Regions from separate parts of the Pelosinus sp. IPA-1 genome, predicted to be linked through region 1. Evidence: riboswitches for the same ligand, from Rfam matches in the RefSeq annotation. Region 1 holds a riboswitch; each other region holds the start of a gene.
What was found. Region 1 has a riboswitch for thiamine pyrophosphate ahead of thiD (bifunctional hydroxymethylpyrimidine kinase/phosphomethylpyrimidine kinase). Riboswitches for the same ligand answer to the same signal wherever they lie in the genome.
Positions count from the first base shown of each region.

Region 2: another riboswitch for thiamine pyrophosphate. It lies ahead of thiW (energy coupling factor transporter S component ThiW); the one in region 1 lies ahead of thiD (bifunctional hydroxymethylpyrimidine kinase/phosphomethylpyrimidine kinase).
Region 3: another riboswitch for thiamine pyrophosphate. It lies ahead of thiS (sulfur carrier protein ThiS); the one in region 1 lies ahead of thiD (bifunctional hydroxymethylpyrimidine kinase/phosphomethylpyrimidine kinase).

Region 1 is NZ_BSVC01000002.1:458,382-468,409, forward strand. It holds gene QSJ81_RS05925 (efflux RND transporter periplasmic adaptor subunit) at 1-905, shown strand, start outside; gene QSJ81_RS05930 (efflux RND transporter permease subunit) at 917-4,084, shown strand; gene QSJ81_RS05935 (hypothetical protein) at 4,160-4,588, opposite strand; TPP riboswitch at 4,962-5,073, shown strand; gene thiD (bifunctional hydroxymethylpyrimidine kinase/phosphomethylpyrimidine kinase) at 5,172-5,981, shown strand; gene cytX (putative hydroxymethylpyrimidine transporter CytX) at 5,971-7,203, shown strand; gene thiM (hydroxyethylthiazole kinase) at 7,167-7,979, shown strand; gene thiE (thiamine phosphate synthase) at 7,972-8,601, shown strand; gene msrB (peptide-methionine (R)-S-oxide reductase MsrB) at 8,759-9,196, shown strand; gene sfsA (DNA/RNA nuclease SfsA) at 9,210-9,896, shown strand; gene QSJ81_RS05970 (B12-binding domain-containing radical SAM protein) at 9,912-10,028, shown strand, end outside.
Region 2 is NZ_BSVC01000002.1:50,242-60,269, forward strand. It holds gene QSJ81_RS03910 (glutathionylspermidine synthase family protein) at 1-673, shown strand, start outside; gene QSJ81_RS03915 (DUF350 domain-containing protein) at 705-1,142, shown strand; gene thiM (hydroxyethylthiazole kinase) at 1,238-2,068, opposite strand; gene thiW (energy coupling factor transporter S component ThiW) at 2,049-2,582, opposite strand; TPP riboswitch at 2,913-3,019, opposite strand; gene QSJ81_RS03930 (MerR family transcriptional regulator) at 3,271-4,074, opposite strand; gene QSJ81_RS03935 (penicillin-binding transpeptidase domain-containing protein) at 4,219-5,037, opposite strand; gene QSJ81_RS03940 (BlaR1 family beta-lactam sensor/signal transducer) at 5,289-7,076, opposite strand; gene QSJ81_RS03945 (BlaI/MecI/CopY family transcriptional regulator) at 7,090-7,464, opposite strand; gene QSJ81_RS03950 (YoaP domain-containing protein) at 7,676-8,437, shown strand; gene QSJ81_RS03955 (hypothetical protein) at 8,485-8,736, shown strand; gene QSJ81_RS03960 (nucleobase:cation symporter-2 family protein) at 9,278-10,028, opposite strand, start outside.
Region 3 is NZ_BSVC01000001.1:683,509-693,536, forward strand. It holds gene QSJ81_RS03120 (sensor histidine kinase) at 1-1,059, shown strand, start outside; gene QSJ81_RS03125 (DUF3369 domain-containing protein) at 1,078-2,604, shown strand; gene deoD (purine-nucleoside phosphorylase) at 2,662-3,363, shown strand; TPP riboswitch at 3,413-3,515, shown strand; gene thiS (sulfur carrier protein ThiS) at 3,658-3,849, shown strand; gene QSJ81_RS03140 (thiazole synthase) at 3,854-4,624, shown strand; gene thiH (2-iminoacetate synthase ThiH) at 4,635-5,738, shown strand; gene thiF (sulfur carrier protein ThiS adenylyltransferase ThiF) at 5,735-6,361, shown strand; gene thiE (thiamine phosphate synthase) at 6,396-7,043, shown strand; gene thiC (phosphomethylpyrimidine synthase ThiC) at 7,043-8,341, shown strand; gene trxA (thioredoxin) at 8,494-8,817, opposite strand; gene trxB (thioredoxin-disulfide reductase) at 8,825-9,775, opposite strand; gene QSJ81_RS03175 (TerC family protein) at 10,027-10,028, shown strand, end outside.

The sequences.
Region 1 (10,028 bases):
CAGTGGTTTCTAAAGGGCAGCCTTTATTTCGCATTGACAGCCGTCAGTACAATTCTGCATTATTAACAAACCAAGCGACAGCAGCACAGTCGGAAGCTGTTTTAGCGAGGACTCGCCAAGATGTAGGAAGGTATAATCAGCTTGCATCTCAAGGTGCAATTTCCCAGCAGACCTTAGATAATGCTTTATCAGAAGAACAACAAAATGCAGCAGCAGTTAAAGCCAACTGGGCTAAGGTGCAGCAGGCACAGGAAGATATTGAAGATACTCTCATTGTCTCTCCTTTAGATGGTCGTATTGATGTGAATGACTTAAGTATTGGCAGTTTTGTTACGGCAGGGTCAACAACTATGGCTACTATTTCTTCTGTTGATCCAGTTATGGTGAAGTTTAGTATGAGTGAAAATGAATACTTACAGTTTGCTAAAAATGGTAAGGGTGCGTCTCCAACAGAATGGGGGCGGGACTTAAAGCTCATTCTTAGCGATGGTTCTACATATCCTTTAGCGGGTCAGATAGAACAGGTTGATAAGGGGTTAGCGACTGGTACAGGTACACTCAGTTTTAAAGCAGCTTTTGGCAACCCTAATAAGCTTCTAGTACCAGGTATGTTTGCTCGTGTTGCAGTCCAAAGCGAGGTTCGCCAAGGAGCTTTATTAATTCCACAAAGGGCTGTACAACAGATGTTAGATAAAACTCTGGTTACTGTTATTGGCGAAGGCGAGAAAACAGAAACAAGGGCAGTTAAAATGGGCACAAAAGTCGGCAATATGTGGGTAGTAGATGAAGGTGTAACAGAAAATGACCGTATTGTTGTAGAAGGGTTTGCGAAGACTCCGCCAGGAACACCTGTAACGGTAATAATGATTGGCCCGGATGATTTAAACGCTCCGGCGAAGCAATAGGAGGTAATCTGGTGGCAAAGTTTTTTATTGATCGTCCCATTTTTGCGATCGTATTATCGATTGTTATTGTTTTAATTGGTTCAATTTCAGCCTTTAATTTGCCGATCGCTCAATATCCGCAAATTACACCACCACAGGTTAGTGTTAGTGGTAGTTATACAGGGGCAAATGCTGAAGTTGTAGAACAAACGATGGCCCAGTTGATTGAATTACAGGTCAATGGGACAGAAGATATGGTTTCTATGCAATCCACTAGTTCCGATTCTGGTTCTTACTCCTTGACGGCAAAATTTGATTTGAGTAAGAATCCGGATATGGCAACTGTACAAACCCAAAATCGGGTAGCCCAAGCCAATGCGTCGCTTCCTGCGGAAGTAACAACGGCAGGTCTTACAACCCGTAAGGTTTCTCCCGATAATTCTCTCATCTTTACATTATGGTCTCCTAAGGGAAGCTATGATAGTACTTTCTTAAAAAACTTTGGCAGTATTTACCTTGTCGAAGATTTGAAAAGAATCAAGGGTGTAGGGAATATTATGGAATATGGTGCCGATTATGGCATGAGAATTTGGCTGCAGCCTGATAAAATGGCGCAGTTAAAACTGACGGGTAGTGATATCGCCAGTGCGATTAGTACTCAGAATGTCCAGGCACCAGCGGGAACCATTGGTCAAAGACCAACGTCTTCTCAGCAAGAATTTCAATTTACGGCAAGAGTACAAGGGCGTTTGACTGAGCCAAAAGAATTTGAAAATATTATTGTTAGTTCTCAGAATGGCAACCTTACTCGTATAAAAGATATAGCCAAAGTTGAAATGGGAGGCAAAGATTATGGCTTCCAGGCTTTTCTTAATGGACATGACGCAGTAGCTTTTGCTGTCCAACTTACGACTGATGCAAACGCATTAGAAACCATTACGCAGGTTCAAGCAAAATTAGAAGAAGCATCTAAGAAGTTTCCTTCGGATGTTGCCTACTATTCGGTTGTAGATAATACAAAATTTGTACGCGAATCCATGAAGGAAGTTGCGAAAACTTTTGCAGAAGCACTGCTGTTAGTGCTGTTAGTAGTATTTTTGTTTTTGCAAAGCTGGCGTGCAACACTCATTCCAATGCTCGCAATTCCAGTTTCCTTGATTGGAACCTTTGGTGCATTTATGGTAATGGGCTTTTCGATTAATACGCTCACTCTTTTTGCTATGGTACTGGCCATAGGGCTCGTAGTAGATGATGCAATTATTGTAATTGAAGCAGTTGAGCATCATATGAGATATAATGGTATGAGCCCTAAAGACGCAACTAAATTGGCCATGAGTGAAGTATCTGGTCCTGTTGTTGCGATTGCCTTTGTGTTAGCATCTGTATTTATTCCCGTTGCCTTTTTTGGCGGGACAACAGGTGTTTTATACAAACAGTTCGCCTTAACAATCGCAGTTTCCATGGCCTTGTCCGCCATCGTGGCTTTATCTTTAACACCGGCCCTTTGTGCGTTAATACTTAAGCCTCATGATCCGAATGCCCACTCTGGGCTCCTAGAAAGATTTTTTAACAAATTTAATGATGTGTTTGAGGCTACCGTAGAGCGATATGGTAAAGGTTTGGCTAAATTAATCAAAAGAGCCGCTTTGGGTGTTGTATTCTTAGTGGTACTTTTATTAGTCACTGGTAAACTATTTCAACTCGTTCCATCTTCCTTTGTTCCTAGTGAAGATCAAGGGTACTTTATTTCAAGTATTACCTTACCAGAGGCGGCAAGCGCGAGTCGTACCGCTACTGTTGCTAGTAAAATAGCCGAAGATATGCGTGCTCAACCGGGGGTAGCGGATACAATTGTAGTGCAAGGTTATGATATTTTAGCTGGTGCTCAAAAAGCAAATTCAGCGATTATTTTTACGAAACTTGCTGATTGGGATGAAAGAACCGCTCCAGGATTAGGGGTAGAGCAACAGGTTATGAAGGTTTTGATGAATGGTTCTCATATTCCTGAAGCTAGGGTTGTTTCCTTTAATGCTCCTTCCTTACCAGGTATTGGCACCGTTGGTGGCTTTACCATGATGATTGAAGATAAAGGCGGCAATACCATTGAAGAAATAGATAAGATATCTAAGCAATTTATGGCCGCTGCTCGTAAACGTCCGGAAATCGGGATGATTTATTCTACATTTGGAATTGATACTCCTGGTTATCGTTTTGATGTAGATCGGGAAAAAGCAGAGCAGTTAGGTATTCCAGTAAAGGATGTATTTACTGCCTTACAGACCTTCCTTGGTGGCGTACAGGTTAATGATTTTAACCGTTTCGGTAGGTCCTATAAAGTAGTTATGCAAGCGGAACAGCAATTCCGTAATGATGTAGAAGGAACTCGTTTCTTCTATGTCCGTAGTTCATCTGGTGTCATGGTACCACTCAATACCTTATTAAAACCACAAACCATTACGGCACCTCCTGTAATTAAACGGTTTAATGGATACAGAACGATTCAGGTAGGGGGTAATCCAGCTCTAGGATATAGCTCTGGTCAAGCATTAGCTGCACTGGAAGAAGTAGCAGCGCAGACGCTGCCTAGTGATTTTGGTTATGAATGGGCCGATCAGAGTCGTGAAGAAAAAATATCTGGTGGTCGTGCTCCTTTTGTCTTCGGCTTTGCCTTGCTGTTTGTATTCTTATGCTTGGCAGCTCTTTATGAAAGTTTTGGTATACCTTTTGCAGTTCTTCTGTCAGTTCCTACTGGCATATTTGGAGCATTCTTATTCCAATTTGTACGTAATTTACAAAATGATGTTTACATGCAGATTGGTATGGTTATGCTCATTGGATTGTCAGCTAAAAATGCAATCCTAATCGTCGAATATGCGAAAGTTAGGGTTGATAAGGGCATGGACCCTGTTAAAGCAGCGATTGAAGCCGCTAAATTAAGGTTACGTCCTATCATAATGACTTCCTTAGCCTTTATTATTGGATGTTTACCTCTTGTAATTGCTACAGGAGCTGGTGCTGGAGCGAGAAATTCTATGGGTACGGCCGTTGTTGGCGGTATGCTGGCAGCTACAACACTAGGAATTTTCTTAATTCCTGTTCTCTTTGTTCTAATTGAGCGGGGAGTGGGTGCTCTGAACAAACATAAGCAACATAAAAAAGAATTGCAGGCATCTCATGATGCAGGAAGTTCTGTGAAATAAGTAATGAAAAAGAAGACTTGGGTTCCAGTGGAGTATAACTCCGTCAGAGCCTAAGTCTTCTTTTCTTTTATGGTTTTATCGATGTAAATTGACTTTCAAAGTGTGGTATTCCTTAGCGATACGTACAGGTTTCGTCATAAACCGAACGGGAATAGAGCAAAGGAACGTTGTCAGATCATTACGGATTTCTTGGTTCAAGCGAGAGGGTTTTGTTATGATGCGAGACAAGAGGAATTCGCCATAAGTTTGGGAAGAGGGTTTTTTGAGTACGTTTTCAGGGTTACTATTATCATTTGTTGGGGCAGGAGAAGAGATAATGGTTGTTTTATGTATTAGGTTACTTGGTAGAGGCGTTGCAGTAATTTGCCGATAAGGTCCAATGGTTTTTCCACATCCTTCACAAGATATTTGTACAATTAAGTTGTTATTGTAGTTAATATCATGAACAGCCTCTTGATTGCAGCGCATGCAGAATAAAACTGCTTTAAAAGACTCTTTGCACATAATAAGACCTCCTTTATTGGGGACTTCTCATATAAGAGATATAAAATCTACTTCTATATCATAGCAATAGGAAAAAATAAACATTCTACCTATAGTAAGACTGAAAAAATAAGAACTAATAAAGTTTATGTTTTTTCTTTTCATTTAGCACCTAGGCTTTTGATGAATATAAAATTCGGGTATGGACTTTAGGGTGCAAAAATTAGTAAAGGGTTGTTTGTTATTATTAACAGGATTAGGTATTTTCAAACAATGATTTAATTATTACGGGACAAATCGGTTAACTATAATAAAGTGTTGTAGAGTAAGATGTAAGTGTCCTTACATAAGAAGTTGAAAAACTAGTTTGGATATGTTACGATGATGCTGAACTGAATAAGGCAAGGGGGGCTGGAGAGGCTGGCTGAGATATAGATCTGATAAAATCTATGACCCTGTAACCTGATCTGGGTAATGCCAGCGGAGGGATAGCGATATAGTTTTTGTGTACCAAGCGCATCCTATGGATGCGCTTTTTTGCATGATAGAGTATTATAAACCACAAAGACGCAATGTGGTTGAATATTTTTAAGGGGGAATTTTTATTAAAAAGGTACTTACGATAGCAGGTTCCGATTCTAGTGGTGGAGCTGGAATTCAAGCTGATTTAAAGGCTTTTTGTGCTCATGGGGTATTTGGTATGAGTGTCATTACAGCCGTGACAGCTCAGAATACCCAAGGTGTATTTGCTGTACAAGATATTGATGTAACTGTTATAGAGAAACAAATAGAAGCTATTTTTGATGATATATCAGTTTCAGCTGTTAAAATTGGTATGGTTTCTCGCATCGAAACGATTCGAGCAGTAGCCAATGGCCTCAAAAAGTTTAATGCCCAGAATGTTGTTGTGGATCCAGTAATGATATCAAAAAGCGGATATTATTTACTCCAGCCCGATGCAATGGAGGCATTAGTCTCTTGTTTATTGCCTTTGGCGACAGTGCTGACTCCTAATATTCCCGAGGCGGAAGAAATCAGTGGAAGGAAGATACATAGCTTAAAAGATATGGAGGAAGCTGCTAAAGCCATTCATCTGTTAGGGCCCAAATATGTTCTCTTAAAGGGAGGTCATCGAGAAGAGGATGCCGTTGATGTCTTATTCGACGGGGAAATTTTCCACCATTTTGGCTCCTTGCGAATTGCCACCCCAAATACCCACGGTACGGGTTGTACTTTGTCAGCTGCTATTGCGGCCAACTTGGCAAAAGGATATTTGCCACAAGAGGCAGTTGCGCGGGCTAAAGAATATATCCATACCGCGATTGAACATTCTTTTTCCATTGGTAAAGGGGTTGGCCCCGTCCATCATTTCTATAATTTATATAAAGGTGCAGGTATGTTAGATGATGAATGAAAATAATAATACACTTGGTTTTACCCATTATTTGTTTTTGTGGTTTGGTGCGGCTGTGTCCATTGCGGAGATTTTAACAGGCGGGTTGTTGGCTCCTCTAGGTTTTCAAAGTGGTGTGACTGCCATTGTCATTGGTCATGTGGTGGGTACCGTTATGATGGTGTTATGTGGCATCATAGGTACGCAGGAAAGGATACCAGCCCTAGTATCTACCAGAATTTCTTTTGGAGCCTATGGTTCCTATTTGTTCTCCATCCTAAATGTACTGCAACTAGTTGGTTGGACTGCCGTTATGATTATTGCTGCGGCCAGATCAGCCAATGAAATTAGTAAGATACTTTGGGGTATGGATCAAATGTCCTTATGGAGTATTGGTATTGGTGGATTAGTTCTTTTATGGATCGCTCTGGGCAGAGAAGGCGGCTTGAAGAGGCTTAATATGTTGGCCGTATTTCTCTTATTAGGTATAACGGTGATACTAAGTACCGTTGTATTTAAAGATAGTTCCGCTTTAAGCGTACTACCTGCTGGTGGTATGTCCTTTGGTGAAGCGTTAGAACTTAGTGTAATTATGCCTTTATCTTGGTTACCGTTAATTGCAGATTACACCCGTTTTGCAAAAAGTAAAACAAGCGCAGCCTTAGGCAGCGGCCTGGGCTACTTTATTGGCAGCTGCTGGATGTATATTATTGGCCTCGGAGCTGCTATTGTTGCTGGTAACCCAGAACCTTCGGCTATGATGCTAGCTGCTAATTTGGGATTATCTGCCTTGGGAATTGTAGTATTAGCAACAGTAACGACGACTTTCTTGGATGCTTATTCCGCAGGTGTAAGCTTTAATAATATTTTCCCTGAGTTAAACGAAAAACAAGTTGCTTTGGTGATGACGGTTATTGGTACAGTGATCGCTTTGTGGATCAATATGGAAGAGTACGAAAGTTTTCTAATCGCTATCGGGTCAGTTTTTGCGCCTTTATTTGCGGTACTCTTGACCGAGTATTTTATCATTAAAAATCGGCTGGTTAGACCCGAGGTGCTAATCAACTGGAGTGCACTAGTGGTTTGGGCTCTTGGGGTAGTAATGTATTATCAGTTTATCAAAATGGAATTTATCTTAGGAGCGACGATACCTGTTATGTTGATTACTGCATTACTCTACAAAATAATATGGGGGTATACGAAACAATGGAAATACTGCAAAAAATCTCCGATGGCCTTATAGCTCTAAAACAAAAGAAGCCTTTAGTGCATCATATTACTAATTATGTGACAGTGAATGATTGTGCAAATATCACCTTAGCGATAGGTGCTTCTCCTGTGATGGCAGATGATATAGAAGAAGTTGAAGAAATGGTTTCGTTTGCTTCTTCCTTAGTGTTAAATATAGGTACACTGAATTCTCGAAGTATTGAATCCATGCTAGTCGTTGGCAAAAAGGCGAAAGAAAAGGGAATTCCCATTGTATTTGATCCAGTCGGGGTAGGAGCTACTAACCTTCGTACAGTTACGGCAAAACAAATTATAGAAGACGTTCGTCCTGATGTAATACGTGGTAATATGTCAGAAATGAAAATTTTAGCGGGTATCGCTACAGAAATTAAAGGCGTCGATTCTGTGGCTGATGAAATGGATGGGGAAAAGGTAGCACTTTATCTTTCGCAAAAACTTAGCTGCGTGATTGCAATTACGGGTAAACAAGATGTTATTGCTCAAGGAAATAAAGTTTGCCTGATTCATAATGGACATCCTATATTGTCAGAGGTTACTGGCACTGGATGTATGGCTACGTCCCTCATTGCTTCTTATTGTGGCGCAAATGACGATTTGTTTGTCGGAGCAGCGGCAGGGGTTATGACCATGGGGCTAGCTGGGGAGCTCGCGAGACAATCTTTGAAAGCTGGCGAAGGGATTGGAACATTTCGCGCTCGGTTATTTGATGCTGTATGGAATATGACTCCAGAGATTTTAGAAAAAGGCGGCACGATAACGAATGGATAAAGGGGCAATTGATTATTCCTTGTACTTAGTTACGGACCGAGAATTATTAAGTGGCAAAGATCTTGCTACTACAGTAGAAGAAGCTATTAAGGGCAGCGTTACTTTAGTACAAATCCGTGAAAAAAACATATCTACGTTAGATTTTTTTCAGTTGGCCATACAGGTTAAAGATATTACTGCTGCCTATGGTGTTCCCTTTATTGTCAATGATCGTGTAGACATCGCTCTAGCCGTAGATGCAGATGGTGTACACATTGGTCAAGAGGATATGCCCTTGCCAGTGGCAAGAAATTTACTCGGGCCAACAAAGATTATTGGGGTATCTGTATCTACCCTAGAAGAAGCGCTGAGGGCCCAAGAGGAAGGAGCAGATTACCTTGGGATTGGGGCCTTATTCCCTACTTTGACCAAAAGTGATGCAGATCATGTGAGTCTTGAGGATTTAAGGATGATAAAAGAAAAAATTAGCATACCGATTGTTGGAATTGGCGGTATTAATGCCAGTAATATTCATGATGTAATAGAGACAGGAGTGGATGGAGCCGCGATAGTATCTGCAATTATTGCTGCAGCCAATCCTAGGGAAGCAGCTGTGCAGCTGCGTCAGATCATAACTAAATAAAGCGTCAAAAGATATCCTGTAACGTTCCTAAGGCGTTGCAGGATTTTAACTTTTTATAATAGAAGTTAGTAAGTTACTACACTTTTAGCTTAATATCTCACCTAACTCGGGGGTAGAATAATAGGAATTAGAATCAAATCAAAAGGGGTGTTAGGTAATGAAAGATAAAGAACAGTTAAAGAATAAGCTTAGTAAAGTTCAATATGAAGTAACACAAAACAACGGAACGGAACCTGCTTTTCGCAATGAATATTGGGAACATAAGCAAGCAGGTATTTATGTAGATATTGTTTCAGGGGAACCATTATTTACTTCCCTAGACAAATATGACTCTGGTTGTGGGTGGCCTAGCTTTACAAAACCTGTGTCGGAAGAAGCGGTTAAGGAAAAGGCCGATCATAGTCATTTTATGAATCGTATAGAAGTGCGTAGTAAAGAAGGAGATTCTCATTTAGGCCATGTTTTTACCGATGGCCCTGCTCCAACTAATCTGCGTTATTGTATTAACTCGGCAGCGTTACGTTTTATCGATAAAGAGGATTTAGAAAAAGAAGGATATGGAAAATATCTTACATTATTTGATAGGGAGAAATAGATAGTGGTTTGTTATGAAATATAATAAAATAGTAGAAGGAACTTTTATAAAAAGAATCAATCGCTTTATTGCTCATGTGTGGGTAGAGGGAATAGAGGAAATTGTTCATGTAAAAAATACAGGCCGATGCAAAGAGCTGTTTATTGCAGGTACGAAGGTGATTTTAGAATGTTCTCAAAACCCAGCAAGGAAAACAAAGTATTCGGTTATTTGTATTTATAAAGGAGATAGGCTGATTAATATCGATTCCCAAATACCAAATTATGTTGTTTTGGAAGCTTTACAGACAGGAAGTATTTCAGAGATAGCTGCCATAGATACCTTAAAAAAAGAAGTCACCTTTGGTAATTCCAGGTTTGATGTTTACTTTGAATCCCTTGGTAACAAGGGGTTTATTGAAGTCAAAGGGGTGACATTAGAAGAGGGTGGTATGGTTATGTTTCCTGATGCTCCAACAAGTAGAGGGACCAAACATGTATATGAAATGATGAAAGCCGTTGAAGAAGGCTATCAGGGATATATTTTCTTTCTTATCCAAATGAAAGGTGTCATCAGTTTTAGCCCTAATAGTATGACTGACAAAGCTTTTGCCGGAGCCTTGAAACTGGCTGCTGCAAAAGGTGTTAAACTACTAGCATATGATTCTTTTGTTGAGGAAGATACGATTGTAATTGGAGACAAAGTGGAAATAGTATTATAAGTAGGAGGCGAGATTATGTATTTTGACATTGCTGAGGGCCCTGTATTTCGTCCGCCTAGCGAAGCGGATAGCTTTATTTTGCGTGTAACTATTGGGTGTTCTCATAATCGTTGTACTTATTGCAATATGTAC
Region 2 (10,028 bases), 410 kb from region 1:
TCTAATGAATTGCTCAAAATTGAACGCTACTTTTGTTCCTTTAAAAGATCTTCGATTGTATAAGAATAAGCTTTGTGCCTTAATAGAAAGAGAATTAGCCCCAATTGATATTTTATATAGGTTACACCCCTTGGGAGTTCTTAGTATAGAAAAGGATATCGATGGTTTTCCGACAGGTGCTTCTGTTCTTAAACTCGTAGCAGAAGGAAAATTAGCTTTGATCAATCCGCCAGCGGCAATTATAGCACAAACAAAAGCATTACAGGCATTGATATGGAATTTACATGAAATAGGTGAGTTTTTTACCCAAGAGGAACATGAAGTGATAGAGTATTATATGATTCCAACATATTTCGAAAATCGTTTTTCAAAAGAATCATCCTATGTAGTTAAGCCTGTCTTAGGAAGAGAAGGGGGCGGAATTGCATTGTATGCTTCTGATGGAACTGTATTGACCTATGATTCTCAGGGCTCCTTCAAAGAGCAATTGGTGATTTATCAACAAATGGTTGATTTAGAGAATATTGAAATTGAGACATTAGATGGAATGTATGAGGGATATCTTCTATGGGGGTCATTTTTGCTAAACGGTAAAGCTTCGGCAATTAATGCTCGCGTTGGCGGGCGTATTACGGATGATATGTCCTACTTCCTTCCTATTTGTGTAGAGTAATGTAATAAGTGATAAAGGATGATGATAATAGATGAATGCACAGTGGGCAAATATATCGAACTTTTTACTATATTTAGGTGTTTCAATCCCACTCCTTTGGATTGGTATGTATGCCTTTAGTCTTACGACACCTTATAATGACTTTGCGATACTTCGTAAGGGTGGCGACGTAAGCGATTCAGGTCATGTGGATGCTGCCATGGCTACGGCATATGATTTAGGCGGAAAAATGCTAGGTTTAGCAATTGTTCTATCTTCCGCAATTTTTCATTCTGTAAATCTTTTCGATTTAACGCTTTGGGGTATGGTAAGTATTGTTTTTGAAGTGATCGTATTTTGTTTATTTAGGTTGCTTATGCCGATTAAAGTTACAGAAGAAATTCCCAAGGGGAATGTTTCAGTAGGTATCCTTTCTGCTAGTATTAGTGTAGCGAGTGGATTAATGATGGCTGCTTTAATTAGTTACTGAATGTAACTGAGAATGGGCCATATACCTTTAATGAAAAGGTAAAGGAAATGGCTATTTGCCTACTAATGGGTAAATAGCCATTTTTGCGTTTAAAGCTAAATTGGTGTGTATCTTATTTTTTCTTCCAATACATAATCTGATATGCTGAATATAGAGTCTAAAAGTTTTGTTTTAAACATCCCAGTCCCTTGTACGTTATGGGATAATTCGCCGCATATTCCCAGTAAAGCTGTCGCCAAAACCGTTCCTCTAAGGATATTTTTATTTGAGATAAAGGTTGCAGCCAACACATTTAGCATGCAACCCGTTCCTGTTATCATTGAAAGCATTTCACAGCCGTTTCTAATAAGATAGGTTTCAGTAGCGTCTGTTATAATATCAACAGCTCCTGTTGCGACTACAATAGAACCAGTCTTTGAAGAAAGAGTTTTTAGCATGGCAATGCTATTAGCAATCGTATCATCTGTAATAGCATCTTTTTCGCCCACATCAATCCCTTTGGCATCGCTTTTTGCATCACATAGAGCTTTTAATTCTGACATATTTCCTTTAATGACATTTGGGTGACATTCCGATATAAATTTCTTTGTAAAATCAAGGCGAAGGTCACTGCAGGCGACGCCAACAATATCAATAATAGAAGGAATACTTTTTTCAAAGGCGATTTTACCGGAAATCATGATTGATTCCATGCGAGTATCGTTTATATTTCCGAGATTTACGGCTAGTGCTTTGGAAGTAGCTGTGATTTGGCTAACCTCACGAGGATGTTCTGCCATAATCGGTTTTGCACCAATAGCAAGTACAGCATTTGCACAGTCATTGATTGAAATGTGATTCGTTATACAGTGGATCAGCGGTTTTTCTGCCTTTACTTGATGCCTTATTTCTAATAGATCTGTAATATTAAGCATTGGGTTGGTCATAAAATTTCCCTCCCAAGCTTTTCTGAAAATTTGCAAGCATACCTGATTTTTTTAGCGACGTAAGAAAAAAGTATGCAATCGTTCCGCCGATCAGCGTTCCGCAAACAAATAGCGGCACATAAAAGAGCCATGTAAGCCCTGTTTTACCATAGATAAAAGTCATAACCGGGTAAGAAACAATAGCTCCAATTATGCCAGTTCCAATAACCTCTCCTAAAACCGCATAAATCAATTTTCCCTTAGAGATTCTATAAAAAATTCCTGACAGCATAGCCCCAAAAACTGCACCAGTCAGTGCCAAAGGCGGAATTCCCATCACCATCATACGGATTACACCAATCAGTGTTGCACAGAGCAGGGCATACCAGGGGCCAAGCAAAACGGCACATACAATGTTAATAAAATGAGCCATGGGACACATTCCTTCAATGCGAAGAATCGGTGAAATGACTACACCAAGTGCGACCATCATTGATAGAATGACTAGTTTTAAAAGATTGGATTTTCTGTTCATAAAAAATACCTCGCTAACAATATTTATTTTTAAGCAGATTTGCTTAAATCCTGTTGATTGACAGAGTACGTCATACAGGTGGAGCAATATTGTTATTGAGGTATATTTCTCGTATAAACTAAATAGCATCCCCTGTATAACCATGCATCATATCAGGTCGGTCGAAGCTTAAAAGCTTCCTCTCATCTCGAAACACGAGCTCCCTCGCTATTTAATTGTTTTTTTAGGCGCAGGACGCTCCTCCTCCGCCTTTTCGGGAACGAAATCCCGAACATAAACAAAAACAGGGCATACCAATAACGGCATACCCCATTTGTACTATAGCCTTAAATCACTATAGATTAATTTCCTACGTTGGCATTATCCAAATCAGGTAATTGGGTCAAAGTTTAGTTACTTTTTCTCAGCCTGTCATACAAGCTCCCCAGAGTATTTAATTGTGGTTATTGTATCATAAGTGATACAATTTTTCAAATAAGGCTCTTTTTTAGTTTCTCATATCTTCGTATAATATCCTAATGTTGCGCTTAGCGTGTTGGAGATAGCCAGTTGGGGAGCTTTAGTTTGGTATGGTTTGGTTGGTACTCTGGATAATTGGGTCTTATAATGCAATTTTTTGGCTATTCCTATATGTCTTCATAGAAAAAGAACAGACATTACCGGCCTGTTCTTTTTCTATGAAAGGGATTTAGCGTTTCTTTACAGGAAAAAAAATTTGAGTAATATAATCATCTGCAGATTGTGATTCCATTGGTCCTTTTAGATATTGTTCATAAGGAGCTGAGGTAACATCATAACCATTTTCATTTATCCACTCAGTGAGTTTAGCATAACTATTTGGAAGGTTGGAGTAAGCACCTTTACATGTAGCCGTTGCACAAAGTCCTCCTGCCAGTAGTCTAGTATGTTGATTCTGTACCTCAACAGGAAGAGCGACTTCAGTATCATTATTAGCTGGATCAAACTCTTTATCATGATAAATTGACATTGGTGCCCCGGCAAACTGCATTCCGCTTGAATGGGCTAGTTCAAATAGTTTACCAATGTATTTACAATAATCATCAACGCTCATAAGTTGCCTACTGTACAGAATATGCTGAGGTTTGGTTTCAACTAACGTTACTTCAATATCATCAATAAATGACATAATATCAACACCTCTTTCTAAATTTAAAATATCAAACTTTAATTGATTTTCCAGTAGTTTGTAGTGTTCAATTTTTAATTGGATTTCATTTTTCTTGCTTGTTATCTGATTGAGAATATAATGATTATCGTACATGGAAACCATTGCAGCTATTTCTTCAAGGGAAAAATGATATCCTTTTAGTCGGTTAATTAGTAACAGTTGGCGAATTTGGGATACCTCATAAAAACGATAACCAGTGTCTGGATTTATATGGGTTGGTTTGATCAAACCAATTGTGTCATAGTGTCGCAATGTTCTTGTTGTGACACCACAGATTTTAGAGAATTCTCCGATAGAAAGCACTTTACACCTCAATTTTTTTTATTATTGATAGCTATCTCTTGTTTTTTAGTATAGTACTTTACGTTACGTTAAAGTCAATAGTTATTTAGCAGTTTATTGAAAGGTTAAACAACTTTCTAAAGAATACAGTAACTCGAAAAGTCTCTACTGTAAAACTTGAAGGTCTCTTAAAATTGATTTCGTAATCTCTCTGGCCTTTCCGCCGATAGCGCCATCTGAGGCTTGAATATTAGTAGCGAAGAAATATCGATTTCCTTGTTTTTCGACACAGCCGACAAACCAACCTAATATCCATTTATCATCTTGTAATCCCGAACCGGTTTTACCCATTAACCGCACATCGTCATTTTCTAGCAAAGTTATGTTCTTTTTCACAATAGCTACATTTTGGGGGGAAACCGGTAATTGATTCGCATATAGTCTGTGTAATAAATCCACTTGTTCCCGGGCTGAAATCTGCAATGAAGATCTTAACCAAAATGTGGTCAAACCGCCAGAAGTGTTGCGGTTCCCGTATTCTATCTTATCAATAAATGTCTGCATTCTTTCAGTTCCAATTCGTGTGGCAAGTTCTTGAAAGTACCAGACTACGGAATCCCTCGTAGCAGACGCCAAGGTTTGATCATGGTTCCAGCTCGGAAATGTATATTGGGTTCCATTCCATTTAAATAAAGTGTATACGTCTTCTTGATCTAAGACGCCGGTTTCCAATCCAGCGAGTGAATTATAAATTTTAAAGGTGGAACAGGGTGACAATTGTTTTACACTTTGCGGTTCGTTGAAGACTATGTACTGATCATTAGCCTCATCATACATAACAAACGTTCCAGTGGTAAATCCTTCAAAGTACTTTCCAAAGTCTTCTCTTGTCGTTACAGTCGCCGCATTTGCGTTAGTCATTAAGCCTGAATTAACAAGAATAACAGTAAGTAATACTAAAAACCATTTTTTCACTTTAAACATCCTTTCGTTTTGTTATTTTTATTGAATAGGTACCTTAGTTTGCAGCAGCTCTTTTAAAATTTAATGGATTACAATTGTAGTCGATATCTAAATATTACACTTGTAATCATAGAGTGTCAAGCTAGATATTTCTATAAAAAGTGGTTCGAATAGTCAAGCCTTTAAAACTATAAGAAGAGGAGGGGAGTAGACTACATTATAGGAAAAAAGCGTGGGGTTATATTATAAATTACCCCCACGCTTTTTAATCTTTATAAAATATTTTTATCTTTAAGAATCGATAACGTTATATTTTTGGCATTAATTCCTTCAGTTTTCTCTTTTCCTTGAATATTTGTTGCAAAGATATAAGTCTTACCGTTATTTTCTACATACCCTACAAACCACCCGTTGATACTATTACCATTTACGGTTCCGGTACCAGTTTTCCCATATAAAATTACTTTGTCCTGCTCCGAAATTTTGATGATTTTCTTGACGACATCGATGTTTTTTCGAGAAAAAGGCATGTCATAGGTACATAGCTTTTTAAGCATCTCCACCTGTTCTAGAGGGGAGATTTTTAATGAAGATTCAACCCAGAAATCACTAATGTCACCAGAAAGATCATAGTTCCCGTATCTAATTTGTTTTAAATAGTCCTCAATTTGAGTTTTACCCACCATTGAGTCAACCTTCTGGAAGTACCAGTTCACAGAAAATGCAATTGCTGATGCCAGTGTCTGATCTTTGTTCCAACGTTCGAAGGAATACATGGTCCCATCCCACTCCAATGGAGTATTTTCATTCATTAGAACTCCAGTCTCAAGTCCGACTAAAGAACTGACAATCTTATACGTTGAATCTGGAGATATACGCTTCTTGCTATCGTCGTAATTAAAAATTTGATAGTGGTTCTTTTCCATGTCAAGTAATACAAAGGATCCGTCATAACCTTGAAAATAATTGCTCAAATCTTCAGAAGAAATGCTTTGATTTAGCTGCAAACTTCCTGTAGAATCTGCACTAGATGTTTCCTTTGCATTAGTTAAGATAAAACATCCAATCAGTAAAAACAGAAGCATTTTCCAGATAACCCCGCTTACAGTTCCTTTTTTATACGAAGCGATCATGGCCACTCTTTTTCTAATATGGTTTTTACCACTTGCCAACCCGGCTATCGTGTAATCGTAAGCTGAATAGGAGTATCTTTCGAGAAAAGATATAATTGCGGCGCCATAACTTTTGTATTCATCAGGCTTTAGAGTGGAAAGTACATAAGCATCGCAAGCTAATTCTCGATCCTGCCGCATTTGATAAAAGGCATACCAGATTAGTGGGTTAAACCAATGGATAATTTGCAGAAAGGATGTAATCCAATTTATGTAAAGATCTCTGCGTTGTAGGTGGGCTAATTCATGTAACAGAATGAATCGTAACTCAGTTTTGCTTACATTATCTATGGTGCCAGTCGGTAGTATAATATACGGCCTAGTTGCTCCCACGACCATCGGGCTTCGGATTACTGGTGATTCAACTAACACTGGATTGACCTTGATATTTATTGTCTGCTTACATTCCTCAAGCAATTTTAAAACACAGCTATCATTTACTTTGAGGCTGTGTTTTATCATACGTTTCAGCTTAGTGGTAATGCTAATGGTATAAGCGGTTAGGCTTAGTACTCCAATCAACCAGACCAGAAATAAAATTGTATCCCTAGAATTGAGGAAAGTCCTGTTTACCGATAGGGAATAATCTTCACTGATGGTTCCTATTAGCGGCGAATTGTTATTGGCATTACGGTTTGTCTGCTTATTATCTTGGATCTCAAAGTAATTGCCTACTAAGGCCTGATTAAAGACGTTGAAAACGCTTAAGGAGCTTTCAGGTGCATAAGGAATTAATAACTTCAAGATCAGAAAAAACCATACAAGGTACTGCCAACTAGCGCCTAATTTATTCTTAAAGACGAATCGAAGCATCATGATGAATCCTATCAAAATGCTTCCCATAAGTGAAGAATCTAGTAGCCAAGTAATAAAGGAATTCAGTCCCACAAAGAGTCCTCCTTTATTTTGTCTTTTGATCTAAGATACGTTTTAGTTCGGCTATATCTTCTTTTGATAATTCTTGTTCTTCTAAAAAATTGGCAAACATAACGTTAAAGGCGCCAGAGAATACCTTTTCTAAAAAAGACTTGCTTTCTGCTTTTACACATTCATCCTCTGCGACCAGAGGGTAATAAAGGTATGCGCGGCCATCCTTATTAAAAGCAATTGCTTTTTTCTTTACCAATCTCCCAAGTAGTGTTTTAATTGTCTTAGGCTTCCAGGACTTAATACCATCAAATTTGTTAATGACTTCATTAGCAGTAAGTGGTGCAGAGGTCCATAAGATCTTCATGACTTGCCATTCCATGTCGGAGATCTGTGGCAAATTTTTCATTGATTTCACCTCTCAGGATTACAAGTGTAGTTTTATAATTATATTAACTTTTTCTTATTGCGCTGTCAAAATAATATTTATCAACAACCTGCAAATTTTATAATTTGGCAGGATGCCTGTCTTAGTATAGGGAATATGTCAAATGCTACATCTTGATCTATTCCCTTGAAAAGATGAACCTTTATCTTTATTAAGAATTGGAGGTTGCTCAATGAATTTGTTAACTTTAACTAAGGAAAATTTAGCACAAGAACATATTTGCTGTGCCATTGCAGATAAAAAAAACGCAGTAGGTATAGCAAGAAAAAAAGAGTGGCTTACCAATCGATTTCAGGATGGATTGGTTTTCCGGAAAGCTGATGTTCGGGGCAAGGTATTTATTGAATATTTACCTGCTGAAAATGCCTGGTGCCCCATTGATGCGGATGGGTATATGTTCATCAATTGTTTTTGGGTAGCAGGACGTTATCAGCACCAAGGATATGGCGCTGAACTATTGAATTCGTGTTTACTTGATTCGGCAGGAAAAAAAGGGATTGTTATTATTTCAAGTGCAAAAAAGAGGCCATATCTTTCAGACAAGGCTTATCTATTGAAAAAGGGGTTTGAAGTCGCCGATACATCTGCTCCCTACTTCGAGTTATTAGTCAAGCGGCTACAAAATGACCCTATAATGCCTAAGTTTAAAGATACCGTAAATAGTTCAGCCTTTAATCATAATCTAGGGTTAACCGTGCAGTACACCGACCAATGTCCTTTCGTTGATTACTATGTTCAAAGAGAACTGGATATGATCGGTGAGGAATTTGATATTCCTATACACCGCATTAAGCTGGAAAGTAGGGAACAGGCTCAGAAATCCTCGGCTGTGTTTACAACCTATAGTGCTTTTTATAATGGTAAATTTTTGACTCACGAAATACTTTCCAAAGTAAAGTTTAGTAAGTTGTGGGAAAAAATAAAAAATGTCTAATTTTATCATTAGATAAACAGTATTACGAATTAAGAGGTGTGAGGTTTATGAGTGGGTATTTTAAAATTGCTGTTGTAGAAAATGAGTTTGAGGCACAGTTACTTCAGTCTATTTTGGATGAACAAGGTATAGTGTATTACTTAAAGTCGTACTATGATATTGCTTATGATGGTTTATTCCAAAAAACGAAAGGATGGGGATCCGTCTATGCGCCGGAAAATTATAAAGAAGTAATCTTAGAGATTATTGCAGGAATTAGAAATCAATCATTCTCTGAGACTAGTACGAATAAAGGATGATAAATTAATGAATAAAATGGTAGATGTCACAGGCAGAAAGGGGGGGATGCTTTTGAGCCTTTAGGCTAAACTCACAGAGCATGATAAAAACTGTTTTAAAAGAGAAGTTTCATTTATGAACCGCTAATTTAGCGGTTTTTTTTGTGGAATCAGAAAGTATAACACTTTCTTGATTCCAAGTAAGAACGACTAAGGCTTCTGCCTGTGTCCGAGGACTTGGCACAAGCCAAGTCTTTTCTTATACAGACAATGCAGACTCTCCTAGGAGAAGGGGATTGCAAAAATAGCATGTTTTGTAGCTTATGATTGTTATCCACATAGTTATCAACAAGTTATAACCATTTGTTGATAACTAAATTCTTATAATAATTAGTAAAAGATGATTTTTAGAACGTTAGCAAGTTATTCACAGAATTGTTGAAGGGATTCATTATGGATCCTATAGAAAAGATGTGCGTATATATAGTAAAATAGCCCGGGAGTTTTCTCAGAAAGAAAACTTCCGGGCATCTTCAAGGATGATTTATTTTAAAAAACTAATTTAAGAAGTAGGCTGATCTTTTTTTTGTCCCATGTTCAGGATAATATTTAAAATTACGGCCGTTAGTGCACCTGTTACAATTCCATTCTCAAAAAACATTTTTAGTAATGGTGGAAATTTAACAAAGAGATTAGGAACGACAGTTACTCCTAAACCTAGAGCAACAGAGCAAGCGATAATCAGTAAATTTTCATTGCTGGAGAAATCAACCTTGCTGAGCATTTTAATTCCCGAGGCGACAACGATTCCAAACATAGCAATCATTGCTCCACCTAATACAGAAGTTGGAATAATCATAGCTAACGCCGCAAATTTAGGAATGAGTCCTAAGAAGATTAACATGAAACCAGCAACAATCGTTATATTGCTAGTCTTTGAATGAGAAAGTTGTACAAGACCGACATTCTGGGAAAAGGTTGTATAAGGGAAAGAGTTAAAAATACCACCTAGGATTACGGCAATGCCTTCGGCTCGATACCCACGAGTTAAATCGGTTTCCCTTATATTTTCTCCACAAATTTCACCTAGTGCCATGAAAACTCCCGTTGATTCAATCATACTGACAATAGCAACAACAATCATAGTAAGAACTGCACTTGCCTCAAAAGTGGGCATTCCAAAATAAAAAGGAGTCACCATATTAAACCAGGATGCCTGGGAAACACTGCTGAAAGAAACGTTACCCATTAAGGCGGAAGCAATCGTTCCAGCCACTAAGCCTAGCAAAACGGAGATGGAGCGGATAAATCCT
Region 3 (10,028 bases), on a different contig from region 1:
GATTTTAATGCACTACGCAAGGCTGGTATCAAGGAAGAACAATTACCAGCAGGTAGTGTTATTGTGAATAAGCCAGTTACCTTCTATGAAACGTATAAATCCTTAGTTTGGTTCTTGATGGCACTATTTGTAGTATTGCTGTTTTTAGTAACAGTATTAGCTTTTAATATAAACCGCCGTAGGAAGGTTGAGGAGGAGATCCGTCAGCTCAATAGGGCCTTAGAGAATCAAGTCACTGAGCGGACTAGGGCATTGCAGGATACCAATTCTACCTTAAGACAGACCTTGGAAGACTTACATCAGGCTCGTCGTCACTTGGTAGAGTCAGAGAAAATGGCCTTATTAGGTGAGTTAGTAGCAGGTATAGCACATGAAATAAACACTCCGATAGGAAATAGTATTACGGCAATTTCGCATTTGACAATGTTGACAGGAGAATTCAATCAAAAATTCTTGGATGGCCAAATGAAACGATCCGATTTAGAAATCTATTTAGATTCTTGTAATAAGGTAAGTAAAATTATTACTACTAATCTAGATCGTGCTGCAGAGTTGATTCGTAGTTTTAAACAAGTTGCAGTTGACCAGTTAGTTGAAGAACGGCGAAATTTTGATTTGAAAGAATACATACAGGATGTATTGGTAAGCCTAAATCCTCAATTGAAAAAGACTCAGCACAAAATAAACGTAACTTGTCCTGAGGGCATTAAGGTTTACTGGTATCCTGGAGCATTTTGGCAAATTATATCAAATATGCTAAACAATTCTATATTACATGCTTATTATCCAGACGAACTAGGCACGATTTCCATTACTGTTTCTTATGAAGCTGGGATTATCACCTTGATTTATGCAGATGATGGAAAAGGTATGGAGCCAGAGGTGCAAAAGAAGATCTTTGAGCCATTTTTTACAACACGGCGGGGTACTGGTGGTACTGGCCTTGGTATGCATATTGTCTATAATTTGGTGGTTTTTAAAATGAAAGGAACCGTTGAGTGTACTAGTCAGCTGGGAAACGGTACGGTTTTTACAATAAAACTTCCAGAACGTACTTAAGTTAAAGGAGAAAATATCATGGATGATGAATTGTTATTTGTAGAAGAGACGGATGTACGTGATAGTAAGGCAGCAGGACAGATAAAGGTTTTGATCGTTGATGACGAAGAAGAAGTACATATTGTTACCAAGCTAGTATTAAATAACTTTGTATTTGAAGGTAAAAAGATTGAGCTTCTTAGTGTTTATTCTGCTAGTGAAGCTAAGACGGTACTAGAGGAACATGGGGATATTGCTCTTATTTTATTAGATGTTGTCATGGAGAGAGCGGATGCCGGGTTAGAACTGGTAAAATACATTCGAGACGTTATGGAAAATAAGTTGGTGCGGATTGTATTGCGTACGGGCCAGCCCGGAGAAGCTCCAGAAGCCCAGATTATTGTTGAATACGACATTAATGATTATAAAGAAAAAACGGAATTAACAGCCCAAAAGCTGATAACTACCTTAATCTCTGCGTTGCGTTCTCATCGAGATTTATTGACAATTGCCATGAATAAACAAGGGTTAGAAAAAATTATCCAGTCTTCACCTGAGATTTTTCGTATGCAATCCATGCAAAACTTTGCCGCTGGTGTACTAATGCAACTCATCGCAATGCTTGGACTTAATAAGAATAGCTTGTATGTCAAGGTATCGAGTTTTGCCGCTACGCGAAAGAAGGATGGAGAAATAAAGGTTTTAGCAGCTACAGGTACCTTTGATAGTGAAACCTACGAAAATATTTCGATTGACGTGAAAAATAAACTTGATTACGTTCTTATGGCGAAACAAAGTATATTTTTTGAGGATTACTTTATTCTTTACTGGCAAAGTGCAGACGATTATGTGTATCTAATTTATATGGAGGGTGGACAAAGACTTAGTGAGTTAGATAGGCGTTTATTAGATGTTTTTTGCTTAAATGTTTCTTCTGCCTTTGAAAATCTTAAATTGCATTTAGAAATGTATAATACACAACGAGAGGTTTTCTTTAGGTTGGCCGAAGTGGCAGAAACGCGCTCAAAAGAAACAGGCAACCATGTAAGACGTGTTGCTGAATATGCTCGTTTGCTGGCTGAAAAATATGGATTACCAGATGATGAAGTGGATCTAATTCATTTAGCGACTCCTATGCATGATATAGGTAAGCTAGGGATCCCTGATGAGATATTAAATAAACCAGGGAAATTAACGCTAACCGAGTTTGAAGTTGTCAAACTTCACGCTAATATTGGCTATGATATGTTAAAGGGATCTCATTTAACGATGTTAAAGGCAGCAGCTATTATTGCGCAGCAACACCATGAACGATATGATGGCAAGGGATATTCTAGTGGGTTAAAAGGGGAAGAAATTCATATTTATGCTAGAATCGCCGCCATTGCCGATGTCTTTGATGCACTAAGCTGCAAAAGAGTCTATAAAGAAGCCTGGCCATTAAATGAAATTTTGACCTATTTCAAGGAGGCTAAGGGAGGACAATTTGATCCTGTATTAGTTGATTTATTTTTTACTAATTTGGATGAAATCATTAAGGTGAGAGAAAAGTATGCAGATGAATAATTGCGGCGTACTTCTGGGGGTTGTATAATATGGTTAGAATAAGATGGAGGTAGAAAAATGAGTTTACATATTGATGCAAAAGAAGGCGATATCGCTAGTACGGTATTAATGCCTGGTGATCCACTTAGAGCTAAGTTTATAGCGGAAAACTTTTTGGAAAATGCTGTTTGTTATAATGAAGTGCGTGGTATGTACGGGTATACAGGATATTACCAGGGCAAAAGAGTTTCTGTACAAGGTTCGGGAATGGGGATTCCTTCTATATCTATTTATGCCCATGAGTTAATGACGAGCTATAATGTGAAAAATATTATTCGGATTGGTACTTGCGGATCATTACAGGAAAATGTAAAAATTAAGGACATTGTTCTCGCTATGTCAGCTTCTCATGATTCTAATATTAATCTACAACGGTTTGAGGGTATGACCTTTGCTCCTACAGCAAATTTTGAATTATTAAAAAAGGCATATGATGTAGCGCAGCGGTTAGGGATTGAAACTAAAGTCGGAAATGTGTTTACAACGGATACCTTTTATCATGATGATTGTGAGGATTGGAAGCGTTGGACCAAATTTGGTGTATTGGCCGTCGAGATGGAAACGGCAGGATTATATACTTTGGCTGCAAAACATGGTGTAAAGGCGTTAACCATTGTGACAGTGAGTGATAGCTTAGTTACAGGTGAAGCTACTTCTGCTGCGGAACGGCAGACGACTTTTACGCAAATGATGAAAATAGCTTTGGAAATGGTAGAGTAAAAAAAGCATTGCACTTTATGAAGGTCTATAATATACTGTAGGAAATTACATATGACGCTGGGGGAGCCTTATGGCTGAGAGGGAATTTTCATTCCTGACCCTTTGAACCTGATGTGGTTAGTACCATCGTAGGGAAGCTATTTTATATTTGTGTATGTTATTTATAAAAGCTTATCCTCTTTGGATAAGCTTTTTTTATTTACCATTACATATTTCAATATTTCTCTGCGATCACTATCTATACTATTTCATTCTTAAATGCATTACAGAGGTGAGGTGAAAAAGTTGGAGGTTATGCTAAACGGAAACCTTGAAAAAATAGCGGAGGAGATAAATTTATCTACGTTTTTACTTAGCAAAGGTTTGAATCTTGACACCATTATTGTGGAATATCAAGGCAATATAGTAAAGAAAGAGGAATGGGCAACGATTACTTTGCAAGATAAGGATTGTTTAGAAGTACTAAAATTTGTTGGCGGAGGCTGATTTGATGAGTGATTCATTAATGATTGGTGGGAAAAGCTTAGAAAGTCGTCTATTTATTGGCACAGGTAAGTATTCTGCAGACACTATGATTCCCGAAATTATAGAGAAATCAGGATCACAAGTTATTACCGTGGCGCTTCGACGAATTGATTTTAATTCTCCTAGAGGGAATGTGATGGATCATATTCCTTCCAGTATGCAACTTTTGCCGAATACTTCTGGTGCGCGAAACGCACAGGAGGCAATACGAATTGCGCGGTTAGCCAAGGCCGCAGGATGTGGCAACTGGATTAAAATTGAGGTTATTTCGGATAATAAATACTTGTTGCCAGACGGTTATGAGACCATTAAAGCAACGGAAATATTAGCTAAGGAAGGGTTTGTAGTATTACCTTATATCAGTCCAGATTTAATGGTAGCAAAGAAACTAGTTGAAGTTGGTGCAGCAGCAGTTATGCCATTAGGTGCCCCCATTGGCAGTAATCGAGGTTTAAAAACCAAAGAATTATTAAAAATAATGATTGAGGAAATATCTTTACCAGTGATTGTTGATGCAGGGATTGGTAAACCTTCCGACGCTTGCGAGGCGATGGAAATGGGGGCAGCAGCTTGTTTATTAAATACTGCAATTGCCAGCGCAGACGATCCTGTCTTAATGGCTGAGGCTTTTGGTATGGCTGTAATTGCCGGGCGTAAAGCGTATTTAGCGGGTCTTGGGCGTTCTCATAAGTGGGCAAGTTCTTCATCTCCTTTGACTGGATTTTTACATAATTGAGGAGGAAACTATGAGCTTTTATGATGAGTATTTGCAATATACTGAAGGCAATATAGAAGAAGTATTTCAAAATACAACCTCTGAAGATATTGTAAAGATTCTTGGGAAAGAGCGATTAACAGTAAAGAATTTTTTAGCCTTATTATCTCCTAAAGGGGAAGAACATTTAGAATTAATGGCCCAAAAGGCAAATCAGTTGACAGTACAAAATTTCGGACGTGTCATTTTATTGTATACACCGATGTATTTATCTGATTACTGTACAAATCAATGCACCTATTGTGGTTTTAATATAACCAATACGTTTACCCGTAAGCAATTGACCATGGAAGAGGTAGAAAAAGAAGCCAAAAATATTGCGGCTTCCGGCATTCAACATATTTTAATTCTAACAGGAGATGCTCCAGTAAGAGCTGGCGTCTCTTATATGGAAGATTGTGTTCAGATCTTAAAAAACTACTTTTCCTCCATTGCCATTGAGGTCTATGCCTTAACAGAAGAGGAGTACGCCAAACTTGGAGAAGCTGGTGTAGAGAGCATGACAATGTATCAGGAAACCTACAATCCAATCATCTATGACAAACTTCATGTGAAAGGGCCTAAGAAAGATTATCACTTCCGCCTTGATGCACCAGAACGGGCTTGTCAAGCTGGTTTTCGCTCTGTAAATATTGGAGCTTTGCTCGGACTTGATGATTGGCGCAGAGATGGATTCTTTACGGGCTTACATGCTAACTACTTGCAAAATAAATATCCAGATGTTGAGATTAGTATATCGCTACCTCGTATACGTCCAACTATGGGGGCTTGCGAAACTGGAAACAACGTGAACGATAAGAATATGGTTCAATTTATGACCGCTTTTCGGTTGTTTATGCCAAGGGCGGGGATGCCTTTATCGACTAGAGAAAGTGCAGAATTTCGGAACCACGCTATTAAATTAGGGATTACGAAAATGTCTGCAGGAGTCAACACTGCAGTAGGGGGACATATTGAGGTTCAGGAAAACGCAGGACAATTTGCCGTTTCTGATACACGGAGTGTGAAGGAGATGTCTAAGGCCATTCTGCAATTAGGTTATCAGCCTGTATTTAAGGATTGGCAAGCGATATGACAGTAAAATATAGAAACTTATTTGAGAAAGCATTAGGTATGGCTCTAGGAGAGAACAATTTAGAAAAGATCCAACAGATTACGGTAGGTATCGGTGGAGCTGGGGGACTAGGTTCCAACTGTGCAGTGAATTTAGTGCGTAGTGGTTTTAGCAATTTTGTAATTGTAGACTTTGATACAATTGAGTTTTCTAATCTTAATCGGCAGTTTTATTTTTACAATCAAGTTGGTAAGTCTAAGGTAACGACCTTAAGGGAGAACTTACTGGCAATTAATCCTGCTATACAAGTAGAAATCTTGCAGGAGCGAATAGAGGAACACAATGTTGCTGCCCTGTTTAAAGATTGCCATATTATTGTTGAAGCCTTTGATCAAGCAAACTATAAGAAAATGATTGTAGAAGAATACCTACAGTCTGAAAAATTTATTGTATCTGCTTCTGGTCTCGCAGGTTATGCGGATAGTGATGAAATAAAAACTCATAAAATCAAAGAAAACTTATATGTTGTCGGTGATTTATCCTCTGCTGTCGGCAAGGAGCTGCCACCCTGTGCACCTAGAGTCAGTATTGCGGCAGCAAAACAGGCAAATCTTATTTTACAATTTGTGTTAAATAACCTCTAATGTCAAAAGGATAGAGGAAAGGTGGGGTGATTGTATGGATAGGAATTATTCCTTACCCAATGATTTATACTGTATTACAGCGGAAGACTTTTCCTTAGGTCGAAGCAATATCGAAGTAGTAAAACAATGGATTGACGCTGGTATTAAAATAGTTCAATACCGAGAAAAAGATAAAAGTATGAAATTGAAATATCAAGAGTGTAAAATCATTCGAAGGTTAACAAAAGAAACGGGCGTATTTTTTATTGTTAATGATGATATTGATTTGGCAATGATGGTGCAAGCTGACGGAGTACATATTGGACAAGATGATTTTCCTCTTGCGGCAGTTAGAGAATTGGTGGGGGATATGAGGATTGGGATATCAACTCATTCGCCTCAGCAAGCCCAAGAGGCTGTTGCTTCAGGCGCCGATTATATTGGGGTAGGGCCAATTTTTAAAACTTCCACAAAAAAGAATGTGTGCCAGCCAGTTGGACTAGAATATTTAGATTATGTAGTTAAGAATATACCCATTCCCTTTGTTGCAATTGGAGGGATAACAGAAAGTAACGTAGCAGAGGTTGTTAAAACAGGAGCAAAATGTATTGCTATGGTTACAGAAATAACGAAAGCTCATGATATGGGTGATAAGATTCGTAAGGTTAGAACAATAATAAAAAGTATGGGAGAGAATATATAATGACATATACGACACAAATGGATGCAGCAAAAAAAGGAATTGTAACAAAAGAAATGAGCGTAGTAGCTGCTAAAGAAAACATGGATGTAAAAAAACTAATGGATTTAGTGGCACAAGGAAAGGTTGCTATACCAGCTAACAAAAATCATACATCTTTGCAAGCGGCAGGCGTTGGGGAAGGGCTTAGTACAAAAATTAATGTCAACTTAGGTGTATCAGAGGATTGCTGTGATATTGAGCAGGAAATCTGCAAAGTAAAGAAAGCTATCGAACTAAAGGCTGATGCTATTATGGATTTAAGCTGCTTTGGTAAAACCAGGGAGTTTCGTCGTAGATTAATCGAGTTTTCGCCTGCGATGATTGGTACGGTTCCTATGTATGATGCGGTTGGTTTTTTAGATAAGGAATTAAAAAATATTACAGCAGAAGAATTCTTATCCGTTGTTGAGAGACATGCAGAAGATGGTGTAGATTTTATGACCATCCATGCTGGACTCAATCGAGAAACAGCAGGTAAGGTTAAGTTAGAGAAAAGGTTAACTAATATTGTATCTAGAGGTGGGTCGTTGCTTTTTGCTTGGATGGAACTAAACAATCAAGAAAATCCTTTCTACGAGCACTATGATCGAGTGTTAGATATTTGTGCTAAATATGACGTTACTATTAGTTTAGGAGATGCCTGTAGACCAGGTTGCATAAATGATGCGACCGACGCAGCGCAAATTCAAGAATTGATTGTATTAGGAGAATTAACAAAAAGAGCTTGGGCAAAAAATGTGCAAGTGATTGTTGAGGGGCCTGGTCATATGCCGCTAAATCAGATTACAGGTAATGTGATGTTGCAGAAGAAGTTGTGCCATGGTGCGCCTTTTTACGTCTTAGGACCCCTCGTTACAGACGTTGCACCTGGCTATGACCATATTACCAGTGCGATCGGAGGAGCGATTGCTGCTGCTGCTGGAGCCGATTTCCTATGCTATGTAACACCAGCAGAACATTTGCGTCTGCCAACGATGGAAGATATGAAGGAAGGTATCGTTGCTTCTAGAATCGCTGCTCATGCTGCTGATATTGCCAAAGGAGTGCCAGGGGCTAAGGAATGGGATAATCAGATGAGCCAAGCTCGTGCCGATATTGATTTTGATAAAATGATTGAACTATCCATTGATCCCGAAAAATCAGGAAGATATCGTAGAGAGTCATTACCTGAACATAGTGATACCTGCACCATGTGTGGCAAAATGTGCGCCATGAAAACTATGAAAAAAATATTAAATGGAGAAGAAGTAGACATTTAAATGAGTAAAAAGGAGGGTCTTTCACGAATGGTTCGTGAAAGACCCTCCTTTTTTCCAGGATCAGAAAGTATAACACTTTCTTGGTTCCAAGTAAGAACGACTAAGGCTTCTGCCTGCGTCCGAGGACTTGGCACAAGCCAAGTCTTTTCTTATTAATCTAGAAGTGCCTTAAGATGTTCTTCAATTTCTTCGCGACTTACCGCACCTCGAATGGTTTTCATAATATTGCCTGCTTTATAAAAATGGAGAGTAGGTATGCTCATTACATTAAATTGGTGAGTAAGACTGCGATTTTCAGAAGTATCTACCTTGCAAAACTTTATTTTTCCGTCATATTCTGCTGCCAACTCTTCAAATATAGGCATTAATCTTTTGCAGGGAATACATCTTGGGCCCCAAAAATCCAGCAATACTGGTAGTTGGCTTTTCAATACCTCTTGTTTGAAGTTTTCCTTAGTAATTTCAATAATCTCCATAAATTGATTACCTCCTTAAGTTGTTTTCCATAGACTCAGGAAAATATTCTTCTATATATTTTTCCGCATGGTAGGCGGCAATTGCTCCGTCGCTTACTGCGGTAACTACCTGTCGTAACAGCTTTTGCCTTACATCACCTACTGCGTAAACTCCTGGGATATTGGTGCGCATAAAATCATCTGTTTTGATATAACCTTCCTCTGTAAGTTCGATAAGGTTTCTTACAAAATGAGTATTTGGCTCATTCCCAACATAAATAAATACCCCGTCAATAGGTAGCTCGATTTTTTGCTCTGTTTCTAGGTTTTTTAGGATTACTTTTTTTACAGTTTCTTCGCCTAAAATTTCTTCGATCACCGTATTCCAGATAAGTTCTATCTTGGGATTTGACAATGCTCTTTCTTGAATAAGTTTTGTAGCACGCAAGGCGTTTCTTCTGTGGATGATAGTCACCTTATCAGCAAATCTTGTTAGATAACATGCTTCCTCCACTGCGGCGTTACCACCACCTACAACAACTATATTAGCGCCTTCAAAAAAAGCACCATCACAAGTAGCACAGTAAGAAACACCTCGTGACCGAAAAGTGTTTTCGCCAGGGCAATTCAGGTATCTTGGAGTGGCGCCGGTAGCAATAATTATTGTTTTACTAGCGAAAGTCCCTTTTGTGGTGTTAACAATATGGTATTTATCCATTGTCTCCAAGGAATGTACTTTAGCGATTAAATTCTTTGCCCCAAATCGTTGGGCTTGCTCTTCCATTTGCGTTGATAGTTCAAAGCCATTAATGCCTTGGGAAAATCCAGGATAGTTTTCAACTTCCTCAGTAGTAGCTACTTGCCCACCTATTCCTAGGCTTTCGATATATAGTGTATCTAACTTACTTCTGGCACTGTATAAGGCCGAGGTTAAGCCAGCAGGCCCAGCACCAATGATGATGACATCATAGGATTGCATGGAAAATCTCCTTTTTATATATTATTTTTGCTGGTTTAGTATGGTTGCAGAACCCTTTAAGTAATGAAAATAGTAATATTTTATAACAAGAAATCTACATGGTAATGCGTGGTATTGGAAATACTAGCAAGGGCACATGAGATACATAAAATTTTCTGTAAGGAATTTCTTAATATTATATTCAAGTAGTACGGTAAAGAAAACTTGTCACACTATAGTTTTAAATTCCACAGAAAAGGGTGGATCTTAGAAT